3 regions of the Streptomyces sp. NPDC002835 genome follow, and region 1 is predicted to be linked to each of the others. Evidence: predicted binding sites of a transcription regulator. Region 1 holds the regulator's gene; each other region holds the start of a gene.
The links. The regulator HrcA, encoded in region 1, represses chaperone genes, less so after heat shock. The targets are predictions, from matches to a motif close to TTNGCACTCNGNNNNNCNGAGTGCNAA.
Positions count from the first base shown of each region.

Region 2: a site for HrcA is predicted at 2,598-2,624, ahead of groES (co-chaperone GroES). Genes of this name have one in related genera too.
Region 3: a site for HrcA is predicted at 3,154-3,180, ahead of groL (chaperonin GroEL). Genes of this name have one in related genera too.

Region 1 is NZ_JBSFUW010000001.1:158,356-168,607, reverse strand. It holds gene hemW (radical SAM family heme chaperone HemW) at 1-810, shown strand, start outside; gene ACWD01_RS00815 (Uma2 family endonuclease) at 910-1,488, shown strand; gene ACWD01_RS00810 (DUF3097 domain-containing protein) at 1,466-2,278, opposite strand; gene ACWD01_RS00805 (MBL fold metallo-hydrolase) at 2,304-3,026, opposite strand; gene hrcA (heat-inducible transcriptional repressor HrcA) at 3,215-4,240, shown strand; gene dnaJ (molecular chaperone DnaJ) at 4,241-5,377, shown strand; gene ACWD01_RS00790 (nitronate monooxygenase) at 6,109-7,182, shown strand; gene ACWD01_RS00785 (16S rRNA (uracil(1498)-N(3))-methyltransferase) at 7,182-7,925, shown strand; gene ACWD01_RS00780 (hypothetical protein) at 7,948-8,337, opposite strand; gene ACWD01_RS00775 (hypothetical protein) at 8,411-8,944, shown strand; gene ACWD01_RS00770 (S41 family peptidase) at 8,990-10,252, shown strand, end outside.
Region 2 is NZ_JBSFUW010000009.1:116,998-127,249, reverse strand. It holds gene ACWD01_RS12555 (hypothetical protein) at 1-221, shown strand, start outside; gene ACWD01_RS12550 (class I SAM-dependent methyltransferase) at 243-1,421, opposite strand; gene ACWD01_RS12545 (polysaccharide deacetylase family protein) at 1,512-2,504, shown strand; gene groES (co-chaperone GroES) at 2,770-3,078, shown strand; gene groL (chaperonin GroEL) at 3,194-4,822, shown strand; gene ACWD01_RS12530 (ester cyclase) at 4,974-5,666, opposite strand; gene ACWD01_RS12525 (SDR family NAD(P)-dependent oxidoreductase) at 5,759-6,532, opposite strand; gene ACWD01_RS12520 (multicopper oxidase family protein) at 6,542-8,053, opposite strand; gene ACWD01_RS12515 (MOSC domain-containing protein) at 8,185-8,901, opposite strand; gene ACWD01_RS12510 (LysR family transcriptional regulator) at 8,983-9,891, shown strand.
Region 3 is NZ_JBSFUW010000045.1:22,751-33,002, reverse strand. It holds gene ACWD01_RS32475 (glucosyl-3-phosphoglycerate synthase) at 1-352, opposite strand, end outside; SAM riboswitch class I at 535-663, shown strand; gene thrC (threonine synthase) at 681-1,985, shown strand; gene ACWD01_RS32465 (MoaD/ThiS family protein) at 2,018-2,293, shown strand; gene ACWD01_RS32460 (cold-shock protein) at 2,703-2,906, shown strand; gene groL (chaperonin GroEL) at 3,309-4,931, shown strand; gene ACWD01_RS32450 (alanine/glycine:cation symporter family protein) at 5,220-6,677, shown strand; gene ACWD01_RS32445 (keywimysin-related RiPP) at 6,978-7,091, shown strand; gene ACWD01_RS32440 (asparagine synthase-related protein) at 7,111-8,925, shown strand; gene ACWD01_RS32435 (lasso peptide biosynthesis PqqD family chaperone) at 8,953-9,210, shown strand; gene ACWD01_RS32430 (lasso peptide biosynthesis B2 protein) at 9,207-9,641, shown strand; gene ACWD01_RS32425 (MFS transporter) at 9,660-10,252, opposite strand, start outside.

The DNA.
Region 1 (10,252 bases):
CTGGCGGCGCTCCGGGAGGGCGGCTTCAACCGGATCTCGTTCGGTATGCAGAGCGCCCGGCAGCACGTGCTGAAGGTGCTCGACCGCACCCACACCCCCGGCCGGCCCGAGGCGTGCGTCGGCGAGGCGCGGGCGGCGGGCTTCGACCATGTGAACCTCGACCTGATCTACGGCACGCCCGGCGAGAGCGACGACGACTGGCGGGCCTCGCTGGACGCCGCGGTCGGCGCGGGACCGGACCATGTCTCCGCGTACGCGCTGATCGTCGAGGAGGGCACGCAGCTCGCGCGGCGCATCCGCCGCGGCGAGGTCCCCATGACCGACGACGACGTCCACGCGGACCGCTATCTGATCGCCGACGAGGTGCTCTCCGCCGCCGGCTTCGACTGGTACGAGGTCTCCAACTGGGCCACCACGAAGGCCGGCCGTTGCCTGCACAACGAGCTGTACTGGCGCGGAGCCGACTGGTGGGGCGCCGGCCCGGGGGCGCACAGCCATGTGGGCGGCGTGCGCTGGTGGAACGTGAAGCACCCCGGCGCGTACGCCGCCGCGCTCGCGGAGGGCCGCTCGCCGGGCGCGGGGCGCGAGATCCTCGCGGACGACGACCGCCGTGTCGAGCGGATCCTGCTGGAGCTGCGGCTGCGCGAGGGCGTCCCGCTGGCGCTGCTGCGCCCGGCGGGCCTGGCGGCGGCCCGCAAGGCCCTCGCCGACGGCCTGCTGGACCCCGGCCCGTACGAGGAGGGCCGCGCGGCCCTGACCCTGCGGGGGCGGCTGCTGGCGGACGGGGTGGTCAGGGACCTGGTGGACTGATCACTCGCCGGAGTGAATCGGTGCGGAGACGCCACGTAGGTGCCTAGGCTGATCCTAGGCTGCCGCTCAGAGGCCGCGGCGGAAATGGAGGACACGGAGATGACCGCTGTGGACGATCGCGGGATGACGGAGTTCTTCGAGGGTTTCGAGGCCCCCGAGGGTGTCAGGGTCGAGCTCCTCCGGGGGGAAATTGTGATGATGGCGGGGCCCGATCTGGTGCACAACCTGATCGTGGAAGCTGTGTTGGATCAGATCCCGCGCCAACGCTGGGCGCGACTGCAGACCCAGGACATTGACATCCTGAACGAGGCCAGTGAGCCAGTACCCGACTTGGTGGTGCTGGAACGCGAGGCGGGACCGCCGTCGGGGCGGTTGCTCCCCTCTACGCTGATCACGATGCTGGTCGAAGTCGTCTCCAAGACCAGCGTCGATCGCGACTACGGCGTCAAACGATCGGTTTACGCGGCGGGAAGGGTGCCCGCCTACTTGATCATCGACCCGATCATGGCCCAGTGCGTCTTCCTCACCGAGCCCGTCGGCAGTGGGGACAAGGCCGAGTACCAGGTCCAGCGGGTAACGAAGTTCGGCGACTCCGTTCCGCTGGACATACTCGGTATCAAGTTGGACACCGGCGAATTCGGCACTCTCCCCGGAGTCAGGCCTCACCGCTGGCCGTGACGAAGTCGATCAGTTCCTCCACCCGCCCCAGCAGCGACGGCTCCAGGTCCTTGTAGCTCGTCACCCTGGACAGGATGTGCTGCCAGGCCGCGCCCGTGTTCTCCGGCCAGCCCAGCGCCCGGCACACGCCCGTCTTCCAGTCCTGGCCCCGCGGGATCCTCGGCCACGCCGGGATGCCGAGCGACGACGGCTTCACCGCCTCCCACACGTCGATGTACGGGTGGCCCACCACCAGCACGTGCGGGTCGGTCACCGACGCCGCGAGCCGGGACTCCTTCGAGCCCTCGACCAGATGGTCCACCAGGACGCCGAGGCGGGCGTCCGGGCCGGGCGCGAACTCCGCGACGATCGACGGCAGGTCGTCGACGCCCTCCAGGTACTCGACCACCACGCCCTCGATGCGCAGGTCGTCACCCCACACCCGCTCCACCAGCTCCGCGTCGTGCCGGCCCTCGACATAGATGCGCCCGGCGCGTGCCACCCGCGCCCGCGCGCCGGGCACGGCGAGCGAGCCGGACGCCGTACGGGACGGGCGTGACGCGGCCGCCGGGGCCGGGCGGACCAGGGTGACGGTCCGGCCCTCCAGCAGGAAGCCGCGCGGTTCGAGCGGGAAGACCCGGTGCTTGCCGAACCGGTCCTCCAGGGTCACCGTCCCGGCCTCGCAGCGGATCACCGCGCCGCAGAAGCCGGTCGACACCTCCTCGACCACCAGATCCGGCTCCGCCGGCACCTCGGGGACGGGCTTCGACCGCTTCCAGGGCGGCGTGAGATCAGGGCTGTAGCTGCGCATCGCACGACGATACGACCGCCCGGCGCTACGACACGCCGAAACGCGCCGCCAGTTCCTCCCGCTGCGCCCGCACGAACGCCGCGTCGACGGCCGCGCCGTGCCCCGGGACGTACAGCGCCTCCTCGCCGCCGAGGTCCAGCAGCCGGTCCAGCGCGGCGGGCCACCGGGAGGTGATCGCGTCCGGGCCCGCCTGCGGCTCGCCGGACTCCTCCACCAGGTCGCCGCAGAACACCACCTCCGGCTCACCCGGCACCAGCAGCGCCAGGTCGTGCCCCGAGTGCCCCGGTCCCACATTGGCGAGCAGCACCTGGCGGCCGCCGAGATCGAGCGTCCACTCACCGCACACCGGATGGTGTGGCGCGACCAGCAGGTCCGCCGCCTCCGCCGCCTCGTCGGGCGGCACCCCGTGCCGTACCGCGGTGTCCCGGACGGCGTCCCGCTCCCGGCCCAGCAGCGTGTCCAGGCCCACCGCGCCGTACACCTCCGCGCCCGCGAAGGCGGCCGTGCCCAGCACATGGTCGAAGTGGGGATGGCTCAGTGCGATGTGCGTCACCCGGCGGCCGCCCATGAGCGCCTGCGCCTGGGCCCGGATCTGCGCCCCCTCGCGGAGCGTCGAGCCCGTGTCGTACAGCAGCGCGGAGTCCGCGCCGATCACCAGGCCGACGGTCGCGTCCCAGCCCGGCAGACGGCGACGGCCGACGCCGAGGGCGAGCCGTTCCCAGCCGAAGTCTTCCCAACTGACGTCCATACGGCGACGCTATCCGCATCACCTCCGCGCCCGCCTGTGCGGACCGTGCCCGGCAGCGTGTCCGACCGCATGGTCTGCCACCCTTGCTACCCGTGTACCCGACAGCCGTACACTGGCCGGGGAGTGTTGGCACTCGAACACGGCGAGTGCCAGACCACATACGAGGAACCACATCTGGAGGTGCGCGAATGCTCAGCGAACGCAGGCTCGAGGTGCTGCGCGCCATCGTCCAGGACTATGTCGGCACCGAGGAGCCCGTCGGCTCGAAGGCCCTCACCGAGCGGCACAGGCTCGGCGTCTCCCCGGCCACCGTCCGCAACGACATGGCCGTGCTGGAGGAGGAGGGCTTCATCGCCCAGCCGCACACCAGCGCCGGCCGGATCCCCACGGACAAGGGGTACCGGCTGTTCGTCGACCGGCTGGCGGGCGTCAAGCCGCTGTCGTCGCCCGAGCGCCGTGCCATCCAGAACTTCCTGGACGGGGCGGTCGACCTCGACGACGTCGTGGGCCGCACGGTCCGGCTGCTGGCGCAGCTGACCCGGCAGGTCGCCGTCGTCCAGTACCCCTCGCTGACCCGGTCCACGGTCCGGCATGTGGAACTCCTCTCCCTCGCTCCCGCCCGTCTGATGCTCGTGCTGATCACGGACACCGGCCGGGTGGAGCAGCGCATGATCGACTGCCCCGCGCCGTTCGGCGACACCTCGCTCGCGGACCTGCGGGCCCGGCTCAACAGCCGGGTCGTGGGACGCCGCTTCGCGGATGTGCCGCAGCTGGTGCAGGACCTTCCCGAATCCTTCGAGCACGAGGACCGCGGTACCGTCTCCACGGTGCTGTCCACCCTGCTCGAGACCCTGGTCGAGGAGACCGAGGAACGGCTCGTGATCGGCGGCACCGCCAATCTGACCCGCTTCGGCCACGACTTCCCGCTGACCATCCGGCCGGTGCTGGAGGCGCTCGAGGAGCATGTGGTGCTGCTCAAGCTGCTCGGGGAGGCGAATGAGTCCGGCGGCATGGGCATGACCGTACGAATCGGTCATGAGAACGCCCATGAAGGACTCAACTCCACGTCCGTGGTCTCCGTCGGCTACGGTTCGGGCGACGAGGCAGTCGCCAAACTCGGCGTGGTCGGACCGACCCGCATGGACTACCCCGGAACGATGGGAGCGGTACGCGCAGTGGCACGTTACGTCGGACAGATCCTGGCGGAGTCGTAAGTGGCCACGGACTACTACGCCGTACTCGGCGTGCGCCGCGACGCATCGCAGGACGAGATCAAGAAGGCCTTCCGCCGCCTCGCGCGCGAACTCCACCCGGACGTGAATCCGGACCCGAAGACGCAGGAGCGCTTCAAGGAGATCAACGCCGCGTACGAGGTGCTCTCCGACCCGCAGAAGAAGCAGGTCTACGACCTCGGCGGAGACCCGCTCTCGCAGGCCGGAGGCAGTGGCGCCGGAGGCTTCGGCGCGGGCGGCTTCGGCAACTTCTCGGACATCATGGACGCGTTCTTCGGTACGGCGTCGCAGCGTGGGCCACGCTCGCGTACGCGCCGCGGCCAGGACGCGATGATCCGCCTCGAGATCGACCTCAACGAGGCGGCCTTCGGCACGACGAAGGACATCCAGGTCGACACGGCCGTCGTCTGCACGACCTGCTCGGGCGAGGGCGCCGCGCCCGGTACGTCCGCGCAGACCTGTGACATGTGCCGCGGGCGCGGCGAGGTGTCGCAGGTGACGCGGTCCTTCCTGGGCCAGGTCATGACGTCGCGGCCCTGCCCGCAGTGCCAGGGCTTCGGCACGGTCGTCCCCACGCCGTGCCCCGAGTGCGCCGGCGACGGGCGGGTGCGCTCGCGTCGCACCCTGACCGTGAAGATCCCGGCCGGTGTCGACAACGGCACCCGGATCCAGCTCGCGGGCGAGGGCGAGGTCGGCCCGGGCGGCGGCCCCGCCGGTGACCTGTACGTCGAGATCCACGAGGTCGCCCACCCCGTCTTCCAGCGGCGCGGCGACGACCTGCACTGCACGGTGACGATCCCCATGACGGCGGCGGCGCTCGGCACGAAGTGCCCGCTGGAGACGCTCGACGGCATGGAGGAGGTCGACATCCGCCCCGGCACCCAGTCCGGCCAGTCGATCCCGCTCCACGGGCGCGGCATCACGCACCTGCGCGGCGGCGGCCGCGGCGACCTGATCGTCCACGTCGAGGTGACGACCCCGTCGAAGCTGGACGTGGAGCAGGAGCGGCTGCTGAGGGATCTGGCGAAGCTGAGGGGTGAGGAGCGGCCGCTCGGTCAGTTTCAGCCGGGGCAGCAGGGGCTCTTCTCCCGCCTGAAGGACGCGTTCAACGGGCGCTAGGCGTTCTGACCGGGGCGTGCGCCGCCTTCCAGGCGGCAGGGTTGGCACTCGGGCCCCGGGGTCATCCCGGCGTCCGGGCCAGGGTGGGCCCCCGCCCCGGGGCCCCGTCCGGCCCTTCCGGGCGACGGATGGGGACTCGGGCTTTTGGGCCCAGTGTCGCTGGGTGGGCGGGCCCGGGCTCCGCCCGGGCCCGGTACCGCGCTCCGCGCGGTGGCCTCAAACTCCCCCTACGGCCTGGCGTCCGTGGGAGGTGCCCCCGGGCCGGGCTGGAAATGCCGCTGCGCGGCAACCAGCCCCGAGCCGGGCACATCCAGCCTCGCTGGGGGCACTCCCCCTACGCCTGGCGGCGTGGGAGGTACCCCCACCCACGGCCGCCAGGCCGTAGGGGTGAGGCGCGGGGGGATGTGCCCCGGCCACTTCAGCCTCGCCGGCGTTCGAGGCGCGGGGGTGTGGGGGCGGAGCCTCCGAAACGCCGCGCGGAGCGCGGTGCACGCCTGGAGCGGCCGACCCAGCCTCCGCGCGGGGTGCTCGAGCCGCCGGGCCGGCACGGAACCGGGTAACCCAGCCCCGCCGGCGTTTGAGGCGCGGGGTTCGGGGCGGAGCCCCGACGGGGCCGGTCAACGAGCTCCGGCGGCGATTGAGGCGCGGCCCGGTTCGGGCGTGGGCGCACGTTCCCGAAGAGCGGAACGGGGGATTCGGCTCGGCCCGTGGGGACGTGGCACGATGCCTGCATGTCCTCCGCGCTGACCGATCTCTGCCGGCATCCGATCGTGCAGGCCCCCATGGCCGGCGGCGCCTCCTGCCCGCAACTCGCGGCGGCCGTGTCCGAGACCGGCGGGCTGGGTTTCCTCGCCGCCGGGTACAAGACGGCCGACGGGATGTACCAGGAGATCCAGCAGGTCCGCGCGCTCACGGCCCGACCCTTCGGCGTCAATCTGTTCATGCCGCAGCCCGGCACCGCCGACCCCGCCGCCGTGGGGGTGTACCGGCAGCAGCTGGCCGGTGAGGCCACCTGGTACGAGACGCCTCTCGGGGACCCGGACCAGGGGCGGGACGACGGCTACGAGGCGAAGCTCGCGATACTGCTCGACGACCCGGTCCCCGTGGTCTCGTTCACCTTCGGCTGCCCCACCCGCCCGGTGCTGGAGTCCTTCACCAAGGCGGGCACCTACACGATCGTGACCGTCACCACACCGGAGGAGGCGCAGACCGCACAGTGGTGCGGCGCCGACGCCGTGTGCGTGCAGGGCGTCGAGGCGGGCGGCCACCAGGGCACGCACCGCGACGACCCGGCGGGCGACGGCTCCGGCTACGGACTGCTGACGCTGATCCAACTGGTGAGGGAGACCGTGGAGTTGCCCGTCGTAGCCACTGGCGGCCTGATGCGCGGCAGCCAGATCGCCGCCGTACTGGCGGCCGGCGCGAGCGTCGCACAGCTCGGTACGGCGTTCCTGGTGTGCCCCGAGTCGGGCGCGCATCCGCTGCACAAGCAGGCGATGACCAACCCGTTGTTCGTCCGCACCGACGTGACACGCGCGTTCTCCGGGCGGCCCGCGCGGGGCCTGGTCAACCGGTTCATGCGGGAGCACGGGCCGTACGCGCCGGCCGCGTATCCCGATGTGCACCAGCTGACGAGCGGACTGCGCAAGGCCGCGGCGAAGGCGGGCGACGCGCAGGGCATGGCGCTGTGGGCCGGCCAGGGCCACCGGCTGGCGCGGGAGATGCCCGCCGCCCAGTTGGTGGGCGTGCTCGCCGCCGAAGCCGACACGGCACGGGCCGCGTTCGCGCACGGCGGTGGTGTGTGATGACCGCTCCGGTCTTTCTCGTCGAGTCGCTCGCAGGGGTCGCTCCGGGCGCGTCCGTCACCCTTGACGGTCCCGAGGGGCGGCACGCGGTCTCCGTGCGCAGGCTCCAGCCCGGTGAGCAGATTGTCCTTACGGACGGCCTCGGCCGCGGCGCCGCCGGCTCCGTCGTCTCCACCGAGGGCAAGGACCGCCTGGTGGCCGAGGTGCGCGAGTGCCCCGAGGAGCCGGAGCCGGCGCCCCGTATCACCGTTGTGCAGGCACTGCCGAAGGGCGACCGCGGTGAACTGGCCGTGGAGACCATGACGGAGACCGGTGTCGACGCGGTCGTGCCGTGGGCCGCGGCGCGCTGCATCACCCAGTGGCGGGGCGAACGCGGCGCCAAGTCGCTGGCCAAGTGGCGGGCGACGGCCCGTGAGGCGGGCAAGCAGTCCCGCCGGCTGCGCTTCCCCGAAGTGGCGGAGAGCGCGACGACCAAGCAGGTGGCGGCACTTCTGGCGGCGGCGGACTTCGCGGCGGTGCTCCACGAGGAGGGCGCGCAGCCGCTGGCGACGGCGGACCTTCCGGAGACGGGATCCATCGTGCTGGTCGTCGGCCCCGAGGGCGGGGTCTCCCCGGACGAACTGACCGTGTTCACGCAGGCCGGCGCGAAGCCGTACCGGCTCGGCCGCAGCGTGCTGCGCACCTCCACGGCGGGTACGGCGGCGACGGCGCTCCTGCTGGGGCGTACGGGCCGCTGGTCCTGAACCGGCCGGCCGGCGGCGGGCGTCAGCCCGCGGGAGCCTTCGGGCCGGCCGCCGTCACCGCGTCGAACAGCGGCCACCCGTCGACCTCGGCGGCCCCCGCGCGGGCCGGCATCGTTCCGCGGGCTGCCGTGTCCAACAGCCGCCGCACCACGCCCGGTTCGTACAGATTGAGCCAGCTGTCGTGCGAGACGACCGTGCCGGACTCCCAGTAGCCGGTGGAGACGATCCGGCCCGGCGCTGCCCGGAAGGTGATCTCGAGCCGTTGCCGTGTGCCCTCCCGCCGGAGGGACAGCACCAGACGGCAGTCGGTGACGGTGTCCGCCGTCCGGGTGTGCCGGTGGCGTACGGACCAGAGGTAGGCGGTCTCCGCGTCGATCCCCAGCCGGCGCACCCGGTCGAGCTTCTTGGTCATCGCACGACCGTACGGGCCGTACCTGGCCACAACCACTCTTTTCCGTACGGGCGCCCGGTGGCACTCTGGCCTCATGCCCGCCCGGACCAGAGTGCCGCGCGTCCTCGCCGCAACCGCCGCCGCAGCAGCGGCGGTCGGTGGCCTGGCCGCCTGTGAACCCGCCGCCGGCGGGCTGAACTCCGCCGCCGTGGCCGTGACCACGGACCGGACCGTGACCAGCACCCTCGAGCGCCTGACGTTCGACGTCGCCTGGCTCAACTGCACCGCGCGGACCGAAGGCGGCGCGGTGACGGCCGGCGGCTCGCAGTCGCCCTCGCCGTCCGTGCCGGCCCGCGCCGCCGTCGACTGCCAGGGGGAGACCCGTTCCCGGCAGGCCATCACCGTCACCGGCACGGTGACGGAGGAGCGGGCGGGGAAGTGCGTCCGCGGAGATCTGATCGCCAAGATCGAGAAGAAGACCGTGTTCCGGGCGACGATGCTCGGGGACTGTACGAACACGCCGAGCGGCACGCCCACGCCGAGCCGGACCCCCGGTGTTCCCGGTGCGCCGGGGCCCGCGGTCACCGTGACGGTGACCGAAACAGTGACCGCCGTTCCGGCCAAGTGATCCAAAACCCTCACCCCGGGGCCCCGGCCTGCCTAGGGTGACGGTGTGACGCACCCTGCCTACCTCCGGTATCCGCATCTGCACGGTGACCTGATCGCCTTCACCGCCGAGGACGACGTCTGGGTCGCGCCGCTCGACGGCGGCCGGGCGTGGCGCGTGAGCGCCGACAACATGCCCGTGAACCATCCCAGGATCTCGCCCGACGGCACCCGTATCGCGTGGTCCTCCTCCCGCGACGGCCTGCCGGAGGTGCATGTCGCCCCCGTCGACGGCGGCCCCTCCGAGCGGCTCACCCACTGGGGGAGCTACCGGACCTCCGTACGGGGCTGGACCCCGGACGGCCGGGTGCTGGCGCTCACCACCCACGGCCAGGCGTCCCTGCGCCGCAGCTGGGCGCACGCGGTGCCGCTCGACGGCGGCCCCGCCACCCGCCTGCCGTACGGGCCGGTCGGCGGTGTCGCGTACGGCCCGCACACGCTGCTGCTGTCGGCCACCATGGGACGCGAGGCCGCCGCCTGGAAGCGCTACCGCGGCGGCACGGCGGGCAAGTTGTGGATCGACCGCGACGGCGACGGGGAGTTCGTACGCCTCCACGAGGACATCGACGGGAACATCGAGTACCCGCTCTGGGCCGGCGGCCGCGCCGCCTTCCTCAGTGACCACGAGGGCGTCGGCGCCCTGTACTCGTCGCTGCCCGACGGCTCCGACCTGCGCCGCCACACGCCCCTCGACGGCTTCTACGCCCGCCACGCCGCGACCGACGGCACCCGCGTCGCCTACGCGAGCGCCGGTGAACTGTGGCTCCTGGACGACCTGGAGGGCGCGGAGCCGCGCCGGCTCGACCTCCGGCTCGGCGGACAGCGCACCGATCTGCAGCCGCGCCCGATCGACGCCGCCGACCACCTCGGCGGCGCTGCGCCCGACCACACCGGCCGCGGCAGCGCCGTCGAGATCCGCGGCGGCGTCCACTGGGTCACCCACCGCGAAGGACCGGCCCGTTCGCTCGCCGCCGAGCCCGGCGTGCGCGCCAGAATGCCGCGCACGTTCCGTGTCGACGGCGAGCAGCACGTCGTCTGGGTGACCGACGCGGAGGGCGACGACGCGCTCGAGTTCGCGCCCGCCACCGGCACCGCCGCCGGCGCCACACCGCGCAGGCTCGCCGCCGGCCGGCTCGGCCGCGTACTGAACCTGGCCGTCGCCCCCGACGGCAGCCGCGCCGCCGTCGCCTCGCACGACGGCCGGGTGCTGCTCGTCGAGCGCGAGACCGGCGAGGTGCGCGAGGTCGACCGCAGCGAGCACGGCGACGCC
Region 2 (10,252 bases), on a different contig from region 1:
TGCTGTGCGCGTACGGCCTGTGGCTCTCCTTCACGGCCCCGGCGGGAGCACGGCCGGGCGACACCCTGGCCGGGGTCGTCCTGCTGATGGGCCTGGGCCTGATCCTCTGGCTCACCGGCCTGCTCGGCGTCGTCAAGGCGGTGAGCCACTACCGCTGGGCGCTCCGGCTGGTCGCGCCGGCGGTGCTGCCGTCCGCGGCGCGGGGCGGCGCGCACCGCTGACGGGCCTTTTGGGGCTCGCTCTTACGCCGGGCGGCCGATCAGCATGGTCGGGGCGCCCGCGACGCGGGTCAGGAAGACCGTTGCCGCGTTCCGGCCCTGGGGCTTGACCTTGCGGCGGACCTCTTCGGGTTCGACGGCGGAACCGCGCTTCTTCACGGTGAGGTTGCCGACCTCGCGCTCCCGCAGCAGCGCCTTGAGCTTCTTCATGCTGAAGGGAAGTTCGTCGCTGATCTCGTACGCCGTGGCGTACGGGGTCGGGCGCAGTTCGTCCGAGGTGATGTACGCGATCGTCTCGTCGAGGAGGCCGCCCGACACGTCCTCGGCGACCTCGGCGACCAGGTGGGCGCGGATCGCCGCGCCGTCCGGCTCGTACAGGTAGCGGCCGACCGGCCGGACCGGCGGGTTCGGCAGGCCGCGGCCGGTGAGGGTGTGCGGGCCCGGGAGGAGGGTGGCGCGGACCGCGGACGGGGCGGTGCCGAACCAGAGCACCGCTTCCTTCACGTCGCCGCCGTCCGAGATCCACTCCGCCTCCGCGCCCTCGGGGACCGCCTCGTGGGGGATGCCCGGCGCGACCTTCAGCGCGGCGTGGGGGCGGGCGCGGGCCGCGCCGACGGCCCAGGACAGGGGCGGGGAGTAGGCCTCCGGGTCGAAGATCCGGCCACGGCCGCCCCGGCGGGCGGGGTCGGCGAACACCGCGTCGTACGAGGAGGTGTCCACGTCCGTGACGTCCGCGCAGCGGACCTCGATCAGGCCGGACAGGCCCAGGGCCTCGGCGTTCGCGCGTGCGGCCTCGGCCGTGAGCGGGTCGCGGTCGACGGCCAGGACCGCGATGCCGGCCCGGGCGAGCGCGATCGCGTCCCCGCCGATGCCGCTGCACAGGTCGGCGACGCTGCGGACGCCGAGCGCGGCGAAGCGGGCGGCGCGGTGCTCGGCGACCGGGCGGCGGGTGGACTGCTCGACGCCGTTCGGGGTGAAGAACATCCGGTGGGCGTCCTCCTCGCCGAACTTCGCCACCGCGCGCTGTCTCAGCCGCGCCTGCCCGAGAGCCGCGGAGACCAGCGCAGCCGGATGGTCGCGGCGCAGGCGCGTCGCGACGGAGAGCTCCTGAGCCGGGTCGTAGGAGGCGAGCGAGGCCAGCAGCGCCCCGCCCTCCCCGGTGCGCAGTGCGGCGAATGCGGCGAGCGGGTCGAGGTCGTTCACCGGGCCATTGTGGGCCAGGCGGGGGATGGGGCGCGCACGCCGGAGGTGTCGGGCGGGTGAGCGGGCGGGGCGCTGGCAGGATGCGTCGCCATGCAGCTAGTACGACAAAAGGGAAAGTTGAGAGCGTATCGGGCCCGTGCGGCTCTCACCGCTCTCGTGGTCGCCGCTCTCGGCTCGGGCTGTGCGGCCGAGGGCGCCGCGGAGGCGCCGCGCCCCACCGGCTCCGCCGCCGGGCAGTCGGCGCAACAGGGCCCGGAGGTGAAGAAGCCGGAGGTGAAGAAGCCGGAGGCGAAGCAGCCGGACGCGCAGGAGGCGGCCGGCCCCGCCGGGGCGCTCTCCGCCTACGTGGAGAAGACCAGGCGCAGTCAGAAGGCCCGCGCCGCCGCCGCGAAGAAGTGGGGGCTGACGCGGACCCCGCTCGCGGCGCCCCCGCCGCCCGCCGTGAAACCGGAGATCACCACCCGCAAGGGCTTCGAGGTGCAGGGCGGCAAGGGTCTGCCGCCGGTGTTCACCACCGTGCCGACCAAGGAGAAGATCGTCTTCCTGACGATCGACGACGGCGCGGAGAAGGATCCGGAGCTGCTGCGGATGATGTCCGAACTGCAGATCCCCTACAGCGCCTTCCTCAGCGACTACGTGATCAAGGACGACTACGGCTACTTCGAGAAGATGCGGGACCGCGGGGTGGCGCTGCACAACCACACGCTCACCCACCCGTATCTGCCCGGGCTCTCGTACAGCGAGCAGAAGCGCGAGATCTGCGGCCAGCAGGACAAGCTGGAGAAGCGGTACGGCACCCGCCCCCGGCTGCTGCGCCCGCCGTACGGGAACTACAACAAGGACACCCTGCGCGCCGCGAAGAAGTGCGGGATCGAGGCCGTGCCGCTGTGGGCCTCCGAGGCGTTCCCCGACCACATGGAGTGGCGCGAGTGGGACAGGGACCTGCACCCGGGCGACATCATCCTCACCCACTTCCGCGGCAAGGAGGACTGGAAGGGCACCATGCCCGACATGATCCGGCGGGTGATGAAGACGGTGACGTCCAAGGGATACGCGGTGGCCAGACTGGAGGACTACGTCTGACGGGGCCCGCCGGGAGCGGCGGTGGCGGCCCGGAACCGGGGGTGCGGCCCGGGCGTTGTCCGTACCGGGATTCCGACGGCGCGCGGCGCCACATTGGCACTCCGCTTGACCGAGTGCTAATCACAGTCATAGTCTCGGATCTGGCACTCACCCAGTGAGAGTGCCAACACAGCGACGGGCAGGTCCGGCACCCGCGACGACGGATCCACCTGGTCGCCACCTCAGATCAGTTAACCCCGTGATCTCCGAAGGGGGAGGTCGGATCGTGACGACCGCCAGCTCCAAGGTTGCCATCAAGCCGCTCGAGGACCGCATTGTGGTCCAGCCGCTCGACGCCGAGCAGACCACGGCCTCTGGCCTGGTCATTCCGGACACTGCGAAGGAGAAGCCCCAGGAGGGCGTCGTCCTGGCAGTGGGCCCGGGCCGCTTCGAGAACGGCGAGCGCCTGCCGCTCGACGTGAAGACCGGCGACATCGTGCTGTACAGCAAGTACGGCGGCACCGAAGTGAAGTACAGCGGCGAGGAGTACCTCGTCCTCTCGGCCCGCGACGTGCTCGCGATCGTCGAGAAGTAAGCACCGGCTTCACCTGCATTGCTTTGAGCTGCGCCCCTGGTCACCCCGCGGATTGCCGGGCGGCGAGGGGCGCGGTTCTTTGAACACGACTTTCCGAGAGGGCTGAACCGCTCCCATGGCGAAGATCCTGAAGTTCGACGAGGACGCCCGTCGCGCCCTCGAGCGCGGCGTCAACAAGCTTGCCGACACGGTCAAGGTGACGATCGGCCCTCGCGGCCGCAACGTCGTCATCGACAAGAAGTTCGGCGCTCCCACCATCACCAACGACGGTGTCACCATCGCCCGCGAGGTCGAGATCGAGGACCCGTACGAGAACCTGGGCGCCCAGCTGGTGAAGGAGGTGGCGACCAAGACCAACGACATCGCGGGTGACGGTACGACCACCGCCACCGTGCTGGCCCAGGCGCTGGTCCGCGAGGGACTGCGCAACGTCGCCGCCGGCGCCTCCCCGGCCGCCCTGAAGAAGGGCATCGACGCCGCGGTCAAGGCCGTCTCCGACGAGCTGCTCGCGACCGCCCGTCCGATCGAGGACAAGGCCGACATCGCCGCCGTGGCCGCGCTCTCCGCGCAGGACCAGCAGGTCGGCGAGCTCATCGCCGAGGCGATGGACAAGGTCGGCAAGGACGGTGTCATCACCGTCGAGGAGTCCAACACCTTCGGTCTGGAGCTGGACTTCACCGAGGGCATGGCCTTCGACAAGGGCTACCTGTCCCCGTACATGGTGACCGACCAGGAGCGTATGGAGGCCGTCCTCGACGACCCGTACATCCTGATCCACCAGGGCAAGATCGCCTCCATCCAGGACATGCTGCCGCTGCTGGAGAAGGTCATCCAGGCCGGTGGCTCCAAGCCGCTGCTGATCGTCGCCGAGGACGTCGAGGGCGAGGCCCTGTCGACCCTGGTCGTCAACAAGATCCGCGGCACCTTCAACGCGGTGGCCGTCAAGGCCCCCGGCTTCGGCGACCGCCGCAAGGCGATGCTCGGCGACATGGCCACCCTCACCGGTGCCACCGTCATCGCCGAGGAGGTCGGCCTCAAGCTCGACCAGGCCGGTCTGGACGTGCTGGGCACCGCCCGCCGCGTGACCATCACCAAGGACGACACCACCATCGTCGACGGTGGCGGCAAGTCCGAGGACGTGGCCGGCCGCGTCAACCAGATCAAGGCCGAGATCGAGTCCACCGACTCCGACTGGGACCGTGAGAAGCTCCAGGAGCGCCTCGCGAAGCTGGCCGGCGGCGTGTGCGTGATCAAGGTCGGCGCCGCCACCGAGGTGGAGCTGAAGGAGAAGAAGCACCGTCTCGAGGACGCCATCTCCGCGACCCGCGCCGCGGTCGAGGAGGGCATCGTCTCCGGTGGCGGCTCCGCGCTCGTCCACGCTGTGAAGGTGCTCGAGGGCAACCTGGGCAAGGAGGGCGACGAGGCCACCGGTGTCGCCGTCGTCCGCCGCGCCGCCGTCGAGCCGCTGCGCTGGATCGCGGAGAACGCCGGCCTCGAGGGCTACGTCATCACCGCCAAGGTGGCCGAGCTCGAGGCGGGCAACGGCTTCAACGCCGCGACCGGCGAGTACGGCGACCTGGTCAAGGCCGGCGTCATCGACCCGGTCAAGGTCACGCGCTCCGCTCTGGAGAACGCCGCCTCCATCGCCTCCCTGCTGCTCACGACCGAGACCCTGGTCGTCGAGAAGCCGGCCGAGGACGAGGGCGACGCGGGCCACGGCCACGGTCACGGCCACAGCCACTGACGCACCCGCGGTCGACCGACCCGGCAAGCGCCGAAAGAAGGCCCCCGTCCCGCCGAGCGCGGGACGGGGGCCTTCCTTTGCTGGGGCGTGCACACGACTACTGGGGCGTTCACACGGCCTTCTTGCGGCCTGGCCCCCCGCGGCTGTGGTTTCACATGGCGCCGAGCTGCCGCATCAGGCGCAGCAGGTCCATGTGCCACCAGCCTTCCTTGATCTTCGCGTCCTCGAAGCGGAAGATCGTCGTCCCGGTCATGGTGCACTGCTCGCCGGTGGCGGGGATGCCCTGGAAGTCGCCCTTGTGCCGGCCGTTCCAGGTCCACAGCGTCACGACGTCGTCCCCTTCGGTGATCTGCCGGTCGAGCTCGAAGGTGAAGTCGAAGGCGTCGCGCCACATGGTGAGGTCCCGGCTGATGACGTCCATGCCGGTCTCGGCGTCCTCCTCGTTGGCGATGTCGTGGTCGGTGTAGTCCGCCGCGAACACCTCCGGGATGGCCTCCAGGTTGCCGCCGGAGGCGATCTCGTGGAAGAAGCGGCGGGCGGTCGCCGAGTTGAGCTGCTCCTCACGGACCACGTCGAGGTCGGTGAAGGACGGCATGCCGTCGCAGAGCGCCACCATCTCCTTGAACATCTTGTCCGTCTCCGGCAGCCGGGAGTTCTTCATCGCCTCCTCGTACGAGGGGAACTCCACGATCTCGACGTAGTGGTTGCTCTCGGTGCGGTCCTTTCCGGTGACGGCGTGGGCGGTGGTCCGCTTCCCCTTGGTCTTTTCGACCCACTGGTCCATGACCGCGTTCATGTCGTCGAACCTGGCGGTCTTGTAGTCGATGATCTGCACGAACTTCATGGCGCCTCCCGGGCGGCTGCGGCCCCCGATGGGATACGTCCATTCTAGTGATATACATCACATCCTGTGGTCCGGGAGTCGCCGCGGCCGGACTACTGGGGCCCGTACTTCCGGCCCGTCCTCGACGTGATCCCGCCGAGCAGTCCGCGCGGCGTCAGCTTCACGACACCCATCAGCGCCTTGTACCGCGGATCGGGGACGGAGAGCGACTTCCCCTTCGCCAGGTCGGCCAGCGCCGCGGCCACCAGCTTGTCCGCGTCCAGCCACATCCAGCCGGGGATGTTGTCCGTGCCCATCCCGGCCCGCTGGTGGAACTCGGTCCGCACGAAACCGGGGCACAGGGCCATCAGCCGCACCCCCGTGCCGGCCAGGTCCCTGGCCGCGCCCTGGGTGAACTGCACGACCCACGCCTTCGACGCGCCGTAGGTGCCGCGGGGCACGAACGCGGCGACCGACGCCACGTTCACCACGCCGCCCCGGCCGCGCTCCCGCATCGGCTCCGCCGCGGCGGCCGTCAGACGCAGCACCGCCTCGCAGTGCACCTTCAGCATCGTCAGTTCGTCGGCCATCGACACGTCCAGGAAACGGCCCTTGTTCCCGAATCCCGCGTTGTTGACCAGCAGGTCGACGGGGTGGGTACGGTCCGCCAGACGGCGCTCGACCGCGGTGATCCCGTCCTCCGCCGACAGGTCCGCCGTCAGCACCTCCGCCTCGATGCCGTGGCCGTCGTGCAGCTCGGTGGCCTGTGCCTGCAGCCGCTCGGTGTCCCGGGCCACCAGCACCAGGTTGTGGCCGTCGGCCGCCAGCCGCCGCGCGAAGGCGGCGCCGATGCCCGCGGTCGCGCCCGTGATCAGTGCAGTCGTCATACGGGCACGTTAATGCCCCGCGTGCGAGTGCGGCGTACCCGCCTTCCCCGCCCGCTGCCCCTTCTCCACGACCACGAACTGCCCCATCATGCCGCCGTCCTCGTGGTACAGCAGATGGCAGTGGTACATGTACGGAGTGTCCGGATCGGCGGGCCCGGTGAACCGCATCGCGAGCTTCACGGTCCTTCCGCCGGGCACGAAGACGGTGTCCTTGGCCCCGCGCAGCTCCGGCGGCGGCCGCCTGCCGTCCACCTCCAGCACCCTGAACTGCACGTCGTGCACGTGGAAGTTGTGCGGGGCGCCGTCCTGGTTGCGTACGATCCACGTCTCCGACGTGCCGCGGGTGACCGCCGCGTCGATCCGGTCCATGTCCATGGCCCTGCCGTTGATCCCGGACGTCCGCAGCGCGAAGGAGCGCTCGCGTACGGAGTCGGAGCCGTCGGGGAGCTCCAGTTCGCCCAGTTCCGCGGGGAGTTCGGGGGAGGGGCGCAGGGTGTCCGCGGCCCGCAGCTCGAGGACGTCGAAGGTGTCGTCGCCGCCGTTGAAGCGGGTCTGCCAGAAGTCGCCGTAGTCCTGCCGCGGGAAGCTGCGCAGCACGGTCCGCTCACCCGGTGCCATCCGCACCACGATCTCGGCCCGCTCGCCGGGCGAGAGCTGGACGCGGTCCATGGCGGCCGGCCGCTCCAGCAGTCCGCCGTCCGTGCCGACGAGGGAGAACCGCCGGCCGTCGGTGAACCCGAAGTCGTAGATCCGGGCGGTGGAGGCGTTGAGCAGCCGCAGCCTCACCAGCTCGTCCCGGACCACCTTGTACGGCTCGAGCGTGCCGTTGACCATCGTCCGGTCGCCGAGGAACCCGCTGCCCGCCATCAGCCTGTGGCCGTGGTCGAACTCCGCGCCGTCGAACCGTACGTCCTGCACCACGACCGGCAGGTCGTCGACGCCGTACCGCTTCGGCAGCGGCAGCTCCGCCGACCTCTCGTCGTCCAGCAGGAACAGCCCGGCCAGCCCCCGTTGCACATGCTTCTCCGTCCGCCCGTGCGGATGCGGGTGGTACCAGAGGGTCGCGGCCGGCTGGTCGACCGTCCAGTGCGGCGACCAGGACGCGCCGGGCGCCACCATCTGGTGCGGGCCGCCGTCCATCCGCGCGGGCAGATGCATTCCGTGCCAGTGGACGGTCGACTGCTCGTCCAGCGTGTTCCTGACCCGCACCTGGACCTTCTCGCCGCGCTTGGCGCGCAGGGTCGGTCCGAGGTAGTCGCCGTTGAAGCCCCAGGTGGGCGTCTTCGACCCGGCCCTGAACTCCTTGTGCCCCGCCCGCATCGTCAGATCGAAGACCCGCGTGCCGTCGTCGCGCACCGTCGACGGCGCGAGGGGCGGCACGGCCATCTCCCGGGTGAACTCCGTGCCGGCCGTGGACACATCGGCGTCCGCATAGAGCCAGAGCCCTCCGCCGCCGAGAGCGAGGACGAGGGCGACGGCGGCCGAGCAGAGGACGACCAGGACGCGTTTCACAGGAGACATGTCCTTCAGCGTCACGGCCGCCCGTGACCCGCGGCATCGGGGGACGCCCCCAGCCGCCCCCGATCCGTCGCGCCGGCCCCCTCGGGGATGTCCCCCATGCGCGGGCCGGCGCCGTGCTGCGTGCCGCGCGGTCAGGCGGTACCGGTGGGGACCGCTTCGTCGCCGTGCGCCGGGTCGTGCGCCGGGCCGTGCTTGGCGACGTACGCGCGGGCGTTCTTCAGCAGTTCCGCATGGAGGGCCTCACCGGCCGCCAGCACCCGGGGCAGCAGTGTCCGCTCGGTCGTCTGAGCCCTGAACGCCATCGCCACCGTGACGTCGTGCGCCGGCCGGTGCACGATCTCGACGGGGTCGCCCGAGCGGATCTCGCCCGGCTCGATCACCCGCAGGTACGCCCCGGAGGCGCCGTTGCCGGTGAAGCGCCTGACCCAGCCCTTCTCGCCGAGCCGGCCCGCGAACGTACGGCACGGGACGCGGCCCGAAGTGACCTCCAGCACCAGCGAGTCGCCGACGCGCCAGCGCTCGCCGATCAACGCGCCGTTGACGTCCACGCCGCTGGTGGTGAGGTTCTCGCCGAACACGCCGTTGGTGAGGGTGCGCCCCAACTCCCGTTCCCAGGCGTCGAGATCCTCCCGGGCGAACGCGTAGACGGCCTGGTCCGACCCGCCGTGGTGGCGCAGATCGCAGACCGCGTCGCCCGCCAGGCCGCTCCCGCCCTGTCCCTTGGGGCCCGGGTCCGCCACCCGGACGGGCCCGTCGGCCGGACGCTTGTCGATCCCGGTCGTGCCGCCCGGCGCATCGGAGTAGTCGACGGCCTTGGGCCGCCCCAGGTTCACGGTCAAGAGCTTCATGCCGGTCACGCTAATCGACCACGCCTCAAAGTGTCCCCGGGATTTTCAGCCCTTCCTCCAAGCGTCGCTTATGCTGGGTTTGTGATCGAAGCCCGCCACCTCCGCGTCCTGCGTGCCGTCGCCGCCACCGGCTCGTTCTCCGCGGCCGCCCGCGAACTGGGCTGCACCCAGCCCGCGGTCAGCCAGCAGATGAAGGCGCTCGAGAGCTCCGCGGGCACCCCGCTGCTGATCCGGACCGGCCGCGAGATGCGCCTCACCCAGGCCGGTGAAGCCCTCGTCCGCCACGCGTCCGGCATCCTCGCCGGGCTCACCGCCGCGGAGGAGGAGGTCGCGGCGATCGCCGGCCTCCGGGCCGGCCGGGTGCGTCTCGTCTCGTTCCCCAGCGGCAGCTCCACCCTGGTCCCCACCGCGCTCGCCGCCCTGCGCGCGGCCCACCCCGGCACGCGCGTCTCCCTCGTCGACGCCGAGCCGCCGCGCTCAGTCGAGATGCTGCGCGACGGCGACTGCGACGTGGCGCTCGCGTTCCGGTACGGGGTGGCGGCCGGGGCATCCGGTGCGGAGTCGGAGTGGGCCGACCTGGAGGTGCGGCCCCTGCTCACCGACCGGCTCGTCGGCCTGGTGCCCGAGGGGCACCGCCTCGCCGGAGCGGCCTCCGTCGCCATCGCCGACCTCGCGGAGGAGTCGTGGATCGCCGGCTGCCCGCGCTGCCGCCGGCAGCTCGTGGACGCCTGCGAGGAGGCGGGCTTCACCCCGCGCATCGACTTCGCCACCGACGACTACCCGGCGGTGATCGGCCTGGTCGGCGCGGGGCTGGGCGTCGCCGTACTGCCGGAGCTGGCGCTGGAGTCGGTACGGCCCAAGGGCGCCCGGCTGGTGACGGTCGAACCAGCCATCGACCGCGAGATCGTGGCGCTCACCCTGCCGGACCTGGCCCATGTCCCGGCGGTCTCCGCGACCCTGACGGAACTGGCGCGGGCGGCGTCGCGCTGAGACGTTTCCGGGCGGGGCCCGGTGGGTCCGGGTTCACGTTTCCGGGCGGGGCCCGGTGGGTCCGGTTCAGGTTTCCGGGCCTGGCCGGGTCTGTGTCGTTCGGCGTCCGGGGGCCGCGCGTCCGGGCGGGGCCCGGTCCTGTGCGCTTGCGTCCGGGGGCATGTCCGGGACTGCTTTCCCGTACTTGCCGGTCCCTGTCCGACGACGCCTTACGTCCCGGACACGCCCCCTTGCGCGTCCCCCTGCCCCGGGGGCGGCCCTTTCGGTACTGCCGGTGGGCCGGTGCGGGTGGACCGGCGGCGGCCCCCGGTCTCGGGGGCCGGGGGCCGGAGTGGTGGTGCGGTCGGGGCAGATTGCCGAC
Region 3 (10,252 bases), on a different contig from region 1:
TCACCAGGAGCGACCGCCACAGCACCTCGCCCTTGCCGGCCACGGCGGGCAGGCCGGGCAGGATCGCGTCGCGGTGGACCACCCGGGCCCCCGCGGCCGCGGCGACCTCGGACGTGCGGTCGGTGGACGCGGAGTCGACGACGACCAGCTCGTCGACGAGCGGGACGTTCTCCATCAGCTCGCGGCGGATGATCGTGACGATGTCGCCGACCGTCGCTTCCTCGTTCAGCGCGGGAAGCACGACGCTGACCGTCGTACCCCGCCTGACTTTGGCGGATATCAGCCGGTCGAGGGAGCGGTCGGACGCGGACCAGGAGCGTCGGCTCAGCCAGCGGGCCACCTCATCGAGCACTTCGGGTCTCCCTCGGCAGTCGGCAAACAGGCGGTGAACAGTGGTCTGTGATCCATCTCGCGGTTCGGACGACTATCTCAACCGTCCGGGGCTTCGGTTACAGTCTTGAACAACGCGAACGACCCTCGCATCTCGGGGGGTCCACGCACACAAACGCCCGGACCGCACGTCCGGAGCCATACCGCTCATCCAGAGGGGCAGAGGGAACGGCCCGTTGAAGCCCCGGCAACCCTCCCGCCGACCGCGAGGTCAACGGTGGGGAAGGTGCCAATTCCGTCTTGTGGCGAAATGCGTCACAAGGAAGATGAGGAGAAAGGGCCTCGCCATCATGGCTGCGCAGACCGTCGCAAGCACCAGCACCTCCGCCCCCGCGTCCACCTCCGTGGACCTCGGCCCCGCCGCCGCCCTCGCGTGCCGGGAATGCGGACAGCGTTTCGAACTCGGCCCCATCTTCGCGTGTGCGGAGTGTTTCGGGCCGCTCGAAGTCGCATACGACCTGCCGAGCGGCAGCCCCGAAGAGCTGCGGAAGCGGATCGAGGCCGGCCCGGCCAACATCTGGCGCTACGCCCCGCTGCTGCCCGTCCCCGCCGACGTGGCCGACAAGCCCAACCTGAACCCGGGCTGGACCCAGCTCGTCAAGGCCGACAACCTCGCCCGTGAACTGGGCGTCACCGGCGGTCTGTTCATCAAGGACGACTCCGGCAACCCGACGCACTCCTTCAAGGACCGCGTCGTCGCCCAGGCCCTCGAGGCCGCCCGCGCCTTCGGCTTCACCACCCTGTCCTGCTCCTCCACCGGCAACCTCGCGGGCGCGGTCGGCGCCGCCGCCGCGCGGGCCGGTCTGCGCTCCTGCGTGTTCATCCCGCACGACCTGGAGCAGGGCAAGGTCGTCATGGCCGCGGTGTACGGCGGCGAACTCGTCGGCATCGAGGGCAACTACGACGACGTCAACCGCTTCTGCTCCGAGCTCATCGGCGACCCGCTGGGCGAGGGCTGGGGCTTCGTCAACGTCAACCTCCGCCCGTACTACGCGGAGGGCTCCAAGACCCTGGCGTACGAGATCTGCGAGCAGCTCGGCTGGCGGCTGCCGGACCAGCTCGTCGTGCCGATCGCGTCGGGCTCGCAGCTCACGAAGATCGACAAGGGGCTGCAGGAGCTGATCAAGCTCGGTCTGGTCGAGGACAGGCCGTACAAGATCTTCGGCGCCCAGGCGGAGGGCTGCTCGCCGGTCTCCGCCGCCTTCAAGGCCGGGCACGACGTGGTGCGTCCCCAGAAGCCGGACACCATCGCCAAGTCGCTGGCCATCGGCAACCCGGCCGACGGCCCGTACGTGCTGGACATCGCCCGCCGCACCGGCGGCGCGGTGGAGGACGTGACCGACGAGCAGATCGTCGACGCGATCAAGCTGCTGGCCCGTACCGAGGGCATCTTCGCCGAGACGGCGGGCGGCGTGACCGTGGGTGTGGCCAAGAAGCTGATCGAGGCGGGCGTCCTCGACCCGACTCTCACCACCGTCGTGCTCAACACCGGCGACGGCCTCAAGACCCTCGACGCGGTCGCGGAGACCTCCCAGGCGACCGCCGTCATCCGCCCGAGCCTGGACGCGTTCCGCGACGCCGGCCTGGACCGCTGAGACCCGCCCGAGACCCAAGGAAGGCTGCACACATGAGCGTCAACGTCCGCATCCCCACCATCCTCCGTACGTACACGGGCGGCCAGGCCGAGGTCGCCGCGGAGGGCGCGACCCTCGCCGAGGTCATCGCGGACCTCGAGAAGAACCACACCGGCATCGCGGCCCGCGTCCTGGACGACCAGGGCAAGCTGCGCCGGTTCGTCAACGTGTACGTGAACGACGACGACGTCCGGTTCGAGCAGGGTCTGGAGACGGCCACGCCGGAGGGTGCGGGCGTGTCGATCATCCCCGCGGTCGCCGGCGGCTGATCTCTCCCCAGGGAATTACCCGCAGTTACCTGATTGCCCTCTCCGCCCCAGAAGCGGAGGGGGCAATTCTGCATGGTTGAGCGCGGTAGAGTCTGGGAAGCCCCCTCCGCCGGCTGCTCGTGAATGCTCCGAGTTCCGCAAGAATGCGGCCAAAGTACGTGATCGAATTGCCACTTAGGCGCCTTTTGCCGGGCCCGACTTGCCCCGGAATTCCATGGAATCAGATGGATCGGCCGTTCGGTCCTGCCCAGATTTCTCGTCCGATTGACCTGTTGCAGAGGGCAGTTGGGCAGATACATTCAGCCGCGGTCGACGCGTTCCGGCGCACACCCCTCCTGCTGGGGTGGAGATATGACCCGGGTCCGCGAAGTGCGGTCCTGCGCAAGGGCCAGTAATAGGGGAGTTAGGCATGGCTCAGGGCACCGTCAAGTGGTTCAACGCGGAGAAGGGGTACGGCTTCATCGCGGTCGACGGTGGTGCGGATGTTTTCGTCCACTACAGCGCGATCCAGATGGACGGTTACCGCACCCTTGAAGAAGGTCAGCGAGTCGAATTCGAGATCTCGCAGGGCCAGAAGGGTCCGCAGGCTGACATGGTCAAGCTCGCCGTCTGATCCAACTGATCCAGGCGCGTTCGGCCACCGACGCACTCACGCATGAGGGGCTCGCCTCCCGGTCACCGGGATGCGGGCCCCTCACGCGTGTCCGGACGCCTGCGCGTCGACGCCGCGCTGTCCACAGGCGCTTGTGCCCACCCTCCCCCAGAACTTCGCCTGGGAGGTGCCCCCACCGACCACCGCCCCTCAAGGAGCCTTCTTCGAAGGCGCTTGCACTCTCGGGGGTCGAGTGCTAATCATTGCGTTAGCACTCTCCTAGTGAGAGTGACAGAACTTGGATCGAGTCGGTGAGGTCCGCGGGCCGGGTGGGGCAAGGAACCACATGGCGCGCAGGCCGTCCGTCGCGGGCGCCGGATGCGATCCGAAGCAATCCACCCCAGTCCGGGAGGACCACTTCACATGGCCAAGATCATCGCGTTCGACGAGGAGGCACGGCGCGGTCTCGAGCGCGGGATGAACCAGCTCGCCGACGCCGTCAAGGTCACCCTTGGCCCCAAGGGTCGCAACGTCGTCCTCGAGAAGAAGTGGGGCGCCCCCACGATCACCAACGATGGTGTTTCCATCGCCAAGGAGATCGAGCTCGAGGACCCGTACGAGAAGATCGGCGCTGAGCTGGTCAAGGAAGTCGCCAAGAAGACGGACGACGTCGCCGGTGACGGTACGACCACCGCGACCGTCCTCGCCCAGGCGCTCGTCCGCGAGGGCCTGCGCAACGTGGCGGCCGGCGCCAACCCGATGGCCCTGAAGCGCGGCATCGAGCGTGCCGTCGAGGCCGTCTCCGGCGCCCTGCTCGAGCAGGCCAAGGATGTGGAGACCAAGGAGCAGATCGCCTCCACCGCCTCCATCTCCGCCGCCGACGTCCAGATCGGCGAGCTCATCGCCGAGGCCATGGACAAGGTCGGCAAGGAAGGCGTCATCACCGTCGAGGAGTCCCAGACCTTCGGTCTGGAGCTCGAGCTCACCGAGGGTATGCGCTTCGACAAGGGCTACATCTCGGCGTACTTCGCCACCGACATGGAGCGTATGGAGGCGTCCCTGGACGACCCGTACATCCTGATCGTCAACTCCAAGGTCGGCAACGTGAAGGACCTCCTTCCGCTGCTGGAGAAGGTCATGCAGTCCGGCAAGCCGCTGCTGATCATCGCCGAGGACGTCGAGGGCGAGGCCCTGTCGACCCTGGTCGTCAACAAGATCCGCGGCACCTTCAAGTCCGTCGCGGTCAAGGCTCCGGGCTTCGGCGACCGCCGCAAGGCCATGCTGAACGACATCGCCATCCTCACGGGCGGCACGGTCATCTCCGAGGAGGTCGGCCTCAAGCTCGAGAACGCCGGCCTGGACCTGCTGGGCCGCGCCCGCAAGGTCGTCATCACCAAGGACGAGACCACGATCGTCGACGGTGCCGGTGAGAGCGACCAGGTCCAGGGTCGCGTCAACCAGATCCGTGCCGAGATCGAGAACAGCGACTCGGACTACGACCGCGAGAAGCTCCAGGAGCGTCTGGCGAAGCTGGCCGGCGGCGTGGCCGTCATCAAGGCCGGCGCCGCGACCGAGGTCGAGCTCAAGGAGCGCAAGCACCGCATCGAGGACGCCGTTCGCAACGCGAAGGCGGCCGTCGAGGAGGGCATCGTCGCCGGTGGTGGCGTGGCTCTGCTCCAGGCTTCCTCGGTCTTCGAGAAGCTCGAGCTCCAGGGTGACGAGGCGACCGGTGCCAACGCCGTGAAGCTCGCGCTGGAGGCCCCGCTCAAGCAGATCGCCGTCAACGGTGGTCTCGAGGGTGGCGTCATCGTCGAGAAGGTGCGCAACCTGCCCGTCGGCCACGGCCTGAACGCCGCGACCGGTGAGTACGTCGACATGATCGCCGAGGGCATCATCGACCCCGCGAAGGTGACCCGTTCCGCTCTGCAGAACGCGGCCTCCATCGCGGCGCTGTTCCTCACCACCGAGGCCGTCATCGCCGACAAGCCGGAGAAGGCCTCCGCGGCCGCTCCGGGCGGCATGCCGGGCGGTGACATGGACTTCTGATCGGCCCCTGGTCGATCAACCGTCCTTGACCGAGGGCGGCACCCCACTGAACGGGGTGCCGCCCTCGGGCATTTTCTCCCCGGGGCGTTTCATGCGGAGAAACCGGTACACAGTGTGAGATGCGGCACGACCGGAATGTCTTTTCAGCGGGACGAGGCCCTGGTTAGCTCTCCCAGAGCTTTGAACGGAAGAAGTGCTTCCGCGGCCTGGGGCAGCAGCCGTACGTGACCCGTACGCAGGCGGCCCGAGCCGAGCCCCGACTCACAAAGACCCGGGACGCACCACATCATGAGCACGCTCAACACCTGGATCGTCGACATCAATGATGTCTTCTGGACCTATCTGCTGATTCCCCTGGTGGCCGTGGCCGGCCTCTGGTTCACCTTCCGCTCCAGGGCGGTCCAGCTCCGGATGCTCCCGGACATGTTCCGTGTCTTCAGGGACAAGCCCGCCGACGGCGTCTCCCCCTTCGGGGCGTTCACCATCTCCGCCGCCGCCCGTATCGGCACCGGCAACATCGCCGGCGTGGCCACCGCCATCACCATGGGCGGGCCCGGCGCGGTCTTCTGGATGTGGATGATGGCCCTCGTCGGTGGCGCCTCCGCGTTCGTCGAGTCCGTCCTCGCCCAGCTCTACAAGGCGCGCGGCAGCGAGCCCGGCACCTACCGCGGCGGCCCGGCGTACTACATGGAGCGCGCGCTCGGGAAGCGCTGGCTCGGTGTGCTGTTCGCCGTGCTCATCACCCTGACCTTCGGCTTCGTCCTCACCGCCGTGCAGTCCAACACCATCACCGTGGCCGTCAAGGGCTCCCTGGACGGCGGCGCGGACTCCGGCTGGTTCGCCCCGGTGCTCGGCGTCGTGCTGGCCGTGCTGCTCGCGATGGCCGTGTTCTTCGGCGTGAAGCGCCTCGCCGCGGTCACCAAGGTCCTGATCCCGGTGATGGCGACCGTCTACCTGCTGCTCGGCCTCGTGGTCGTCCTCTTCAACATCACCGCCGTCCCCGGGATGATCGCCGACATCGTCGGCGGCGCGTTCGGCTTCCGCGAGGTCGCGGGCGGCGCGGTCGGCACGGCGATCCTGCAGGGCGTGCGGCGCGGCATGTTCTCCAACGAGGCCGGCATGGGCTCCGCGCCCAACGCCGCCGCCTCCGCGGAGACCACCCACCCGGTCAAGCAGGGCCTGGTGCAGACCGTCGGCGTCTACTTCGACACCCTGGTCGTCTGCAGCATGACCGCCTTCATCATCCTCAGCGCCAACCCGACCCTGGGCGAGCGCGGCGGCGCGGACGTCACCCAGTCCGCGCTCAACCTGGCGCTGGGCGACTGGGCCGGTCACATCCTGACGCTGGTGGTCTTCATGGTCGCCTTCAGCTCCATGATCGGTAACTACTACTACGGCGAGTCCAACATCCGGTTCATCACCGGCAGCAGGTCCGCGATGACCGGCTACCGGGCGGTCGTCCTGGCCTGCGCCGTGCTCGGCGCGATGGGCTCGGTCAGCATCGTGTGGAGCCTCGCCGACATCACCATGGGCGCCATGGTCTTCGTCAACCTGATCGCGATCCTGCCGCTGTCGGTGATCGCCTTCCGGCTGATGGACGACTACACGGCCCAGCGCCGCGCCGGACTGGACCCCGTCTTCACCCGGGACCGCATCCCCGGCCTGAAGGGCGTGGAGTGCTGGGAGCCGGCCGGCACGGACACCGACGGCGAGCAGCCGCTCGCGGCGGCGCACGGCGGGCGGTGACACGGACTTCCTGCCTCTGATCCTTCCCGGATCGGACCTGTCCGCAGGACCGAGGGCGGTACCCCACTGAACGGGGTGCCGCCCTCGGGCGTTCCCCGGCGCGTCCCCCGGTCTCCCCGGTCCGGACGCGGCGGGGAACGACGTGACCCCACCTGTCATGCGCATTGCGGCAAAACCTGCCACGCGCGTTCCCACCATCGGCACCAAGCGGTCAGCGCCCTCGCCCGGCCGGCCCCGGGGCGGCAAGCATGGCTGCCGAGCGGTCGACCGGCCGCCCCCTGTGAGAGAGAGGACTGAACCATGGCGAAGAAGGCTTACGAGACCCCGGAGTTCGTTTCCGCCGGCTCCTTCCGCGACGTCACCGGCTTCGTGGTGATCCTGGGCAACGACGGCACCGGCCGCGGCTGGTTCTGACGGACGCCCGGAGGAACCCATGATGACGAGCCACGGCGCACCGCACTTCTTTGCGCTTCCTGACCGCGAGGACGCGGGCGCCGTGGCCCGTCGCCTCCAGACGGAGGCCCCCGGCCTGCGGGTGCTGCACCACCCCTCGGGCCGCCCCTGGATCATCGGCCACTGGGCGGACGAGGACATCGCCGTCGCCCGGGCCGGCACGGACGCCGTCGCACTGATCGGCATGCTGCCGAAACGGACGGACGAACTCGCCCGCCGGACCGGGAGGCTACAGGGCAGCACCGGACGGCTCCAGGCCCTGTCCGCGGCGATCCCCGGCAGCTTCCACGTGGTCGGCAGCGTCTCCGGCGCCCTCTACGTACAGGGCACGGCCTACGGCATGCGGCGCGTGCACCACACCGTCGTCGACGGCTGCCCCGTCGCCGGCGACCGCGCCGTGGCGCTGGCCGACCTGGCCGGCGCCGAGATCGACCTCACCGCCCTGGCGATGCGGCTGCCCGAACCACTGGCCGTCCAGCTCCCCCCACGCTCCATGTGGCGCCGCGTCACCGACGTGGAGCCCGGTGACTGCCTGCTCGTCCCCGCCGGCCGCGCCGCCCCCCGGCACGTCCGATGGCACACCCCGCCCGCCCCGGTACGCCCGGCGGCCGACGGCGCGGCGGCCGTACGCGAGGCGCTGGCCGCCGCCGTCGCCGTACGGACCCAGCGGGACGGTCTGCTGAGCGCGGACCTGTCCGGCGGACTGGACTCCACCACGCTCTGCTCCTTCGCCGCCGGACAGCTCGGCCCGGGCGAACTGATCGTCGGCGGCATCCCCGGCGACGAGACGATCAGCGACGACGCCCACTACGCCCGCCTCGCCGCCGCGCACTGGCCGCACGTCGAGCACGTGGAGCTGACGCCGGAGCAGACACCGCTGTTCTACCGGGGCATCCTCGACGACGGCTGCCGCACCGACATCCCCGCCGGCGTCGCCATGAGCCGCGACCGCGCCACCGCGGTGATCTCCCTGATGGCGCAGCGCGGCTCCCGGCTGCACATGACCGGCCACGGCGGCGACCATCTCTTCTTCCAGACCGGCGCCTACTGCCACGACCTGATCGCCCGCCGCCCGCTGCTCGCCTGGCAGCGGGTCCGCGGCTACCGCACGCTCTACGGCTGGCGCTGGCGCCCCGTGCTGCGCCAGCTCGCCGACCGGCGCTCCTACCGCCGGGCGGTGGCCGGGATCGACCTGAACGCCCCCGGTGACCTCGGCTTCTGCACCCCGCAGCTCGCCTGGGTCGCCCCGCCGGTGGTCCAGCCCTGGCTCACGCCCGAGTGCCGCGAACTGGTCACCGCCGGGCTGCGCGAGGCCGCGGAGCGGGCCGAACCGTACGCGCCGACACTGGGCCGCCACCGCGAGCTGTCCGCCCTCTACACCGGCACCCAGGAGTGCGCGGCGATCGCCGAGGCCGGGCGCCGGGCCGGCGTCCCCGTCACGATGCCGTACTTCGACGACGCGGTCGTCGACGCCGCCCTGTCCGTACGCCCCGAGGACCGGACCGACCCCTGGCAGTTCAAACCCGTCCTCAAGGAGGCGGTACGCGGCGTCCTCCCCGAGGAGTGCCGGGCCCGCGCCACCAAGTTCGAAGGCACCGTCGACGCGGTCGGCGGCCTCTACCGGCACCGCGACGAGATCCGGTCGCTGTGGGAGGACAGCACCCTCGCCAAGGCCGGACTCATCGACGCCGAGGCCCTGTCCCGGCTGACCGGGACGCCCGGCACGCCCGCCCTCAAGGACGGCGCCGTGGACTCCACCATCATCTGCGAAGCATGGCTGCGCGCGGTCGCCTGACCTGCCCGGCCGGAAGGAAGGAATGCGATGAACCTGCGCAACCGCCCGTATCTCACCGTCACCCGGACCGAATACGGTGCGGTCCTGCTGGACACCAAGACCGGCCAGTACTGGCAGATGAACCCCAGCGCCGCCACCGCCGCCCAGGCCCTGCTGGACGGCGGCGACGCCGAGGACGCCGTCCGCCGCGTCACCGACCACTTCGACGTGGACACGGCGCGCGCGGCCGACGACGTACGGGCCCTGATCGAGGCCATGCGCTCCGCAGGGGTGGTCCAGGAATGAGCATCACCGTCGCCCTGGACCGCGACCGCACCAGACGGCCGCTGCGACTGCGGCTGCTCACCAGGCTGGCCATCTGCACGGCCCGGCTGCTGGCCCTGCTCAAACCCCACCTGCTGACCCGCGTCCTCACCCGGCTCAGCCGGGGCGCCGCGCCCGCGAGCAGTGCGCAGGCCCATTCCGCCCGCAGCTCCGTCCTCGCGGCCAGCCTCAGCCTCAACGGCCTGCGCTCCTGCCTGCCGCGCTCGGTCTCCATCGCCCTGCTCTGCCGCCTCCAGGGCGTCTGGCCGACCTGGTGCGTCGGCGTCCGGGCGGCGCCGCCGTTCGCCGCGCACGCCTGGATCGAGGCGGACGGCGAACTGATCGGCGAACGGGGCCGCCCGGAGAGCTTCGCCCGCCTGATCGCCGTGCCGCCGCACCCCGCCTCCCGCTGACCGGCGAACAGGCCCCCGCTACTGCGCCTCGCGACCGGCCGGCACGGGGGCCGGTCGGGGCGAGCGGCTCAGTGCGGCGGCCACCAGCAGGTACGGCAGCGCCAGCAGGGCGAAGACGCCGCCGTGCGAGACGAACGGGGACAGTGCCGCGTACGCGCCGAAGCCCAGCAGGGAGGCGATGTTGGTGCCCAGGCCGGTCAGCGAGGTGATCGTCGCCCGGCTCCGGCCGGTGATCGCCGACTGGAGCCGTACGTCCGCCAGTACGTCCGCGAGCTGGAACGCACCGAACGCGGCGCCCAGCAGCACGAATCCGGCCGGCACCCCGGACAGCGCGCCCACGGCGAGCGCGGCGGCGGCCGCCGCGACCAGCGCGCCGACCGTGCGGTCCGTGAGCCGTTCGCCCCGGCCCACCAGCAGCGAGCCGAGCGTCACCCCGACCCACACCACCAGCACCAGCAGCGGCACGGTCTCGGTCGCGACGCCCGTGGACGCGGCCAGCAGCGGCACGTACTCGTCCAGTACGCCCCACACCGAGGTGATCACCACCGCGAGCACCATCGCCCGGCGGACCGGCCGACTGCCGCGCACCTCGGTGAGGCCGTCCTTCAACG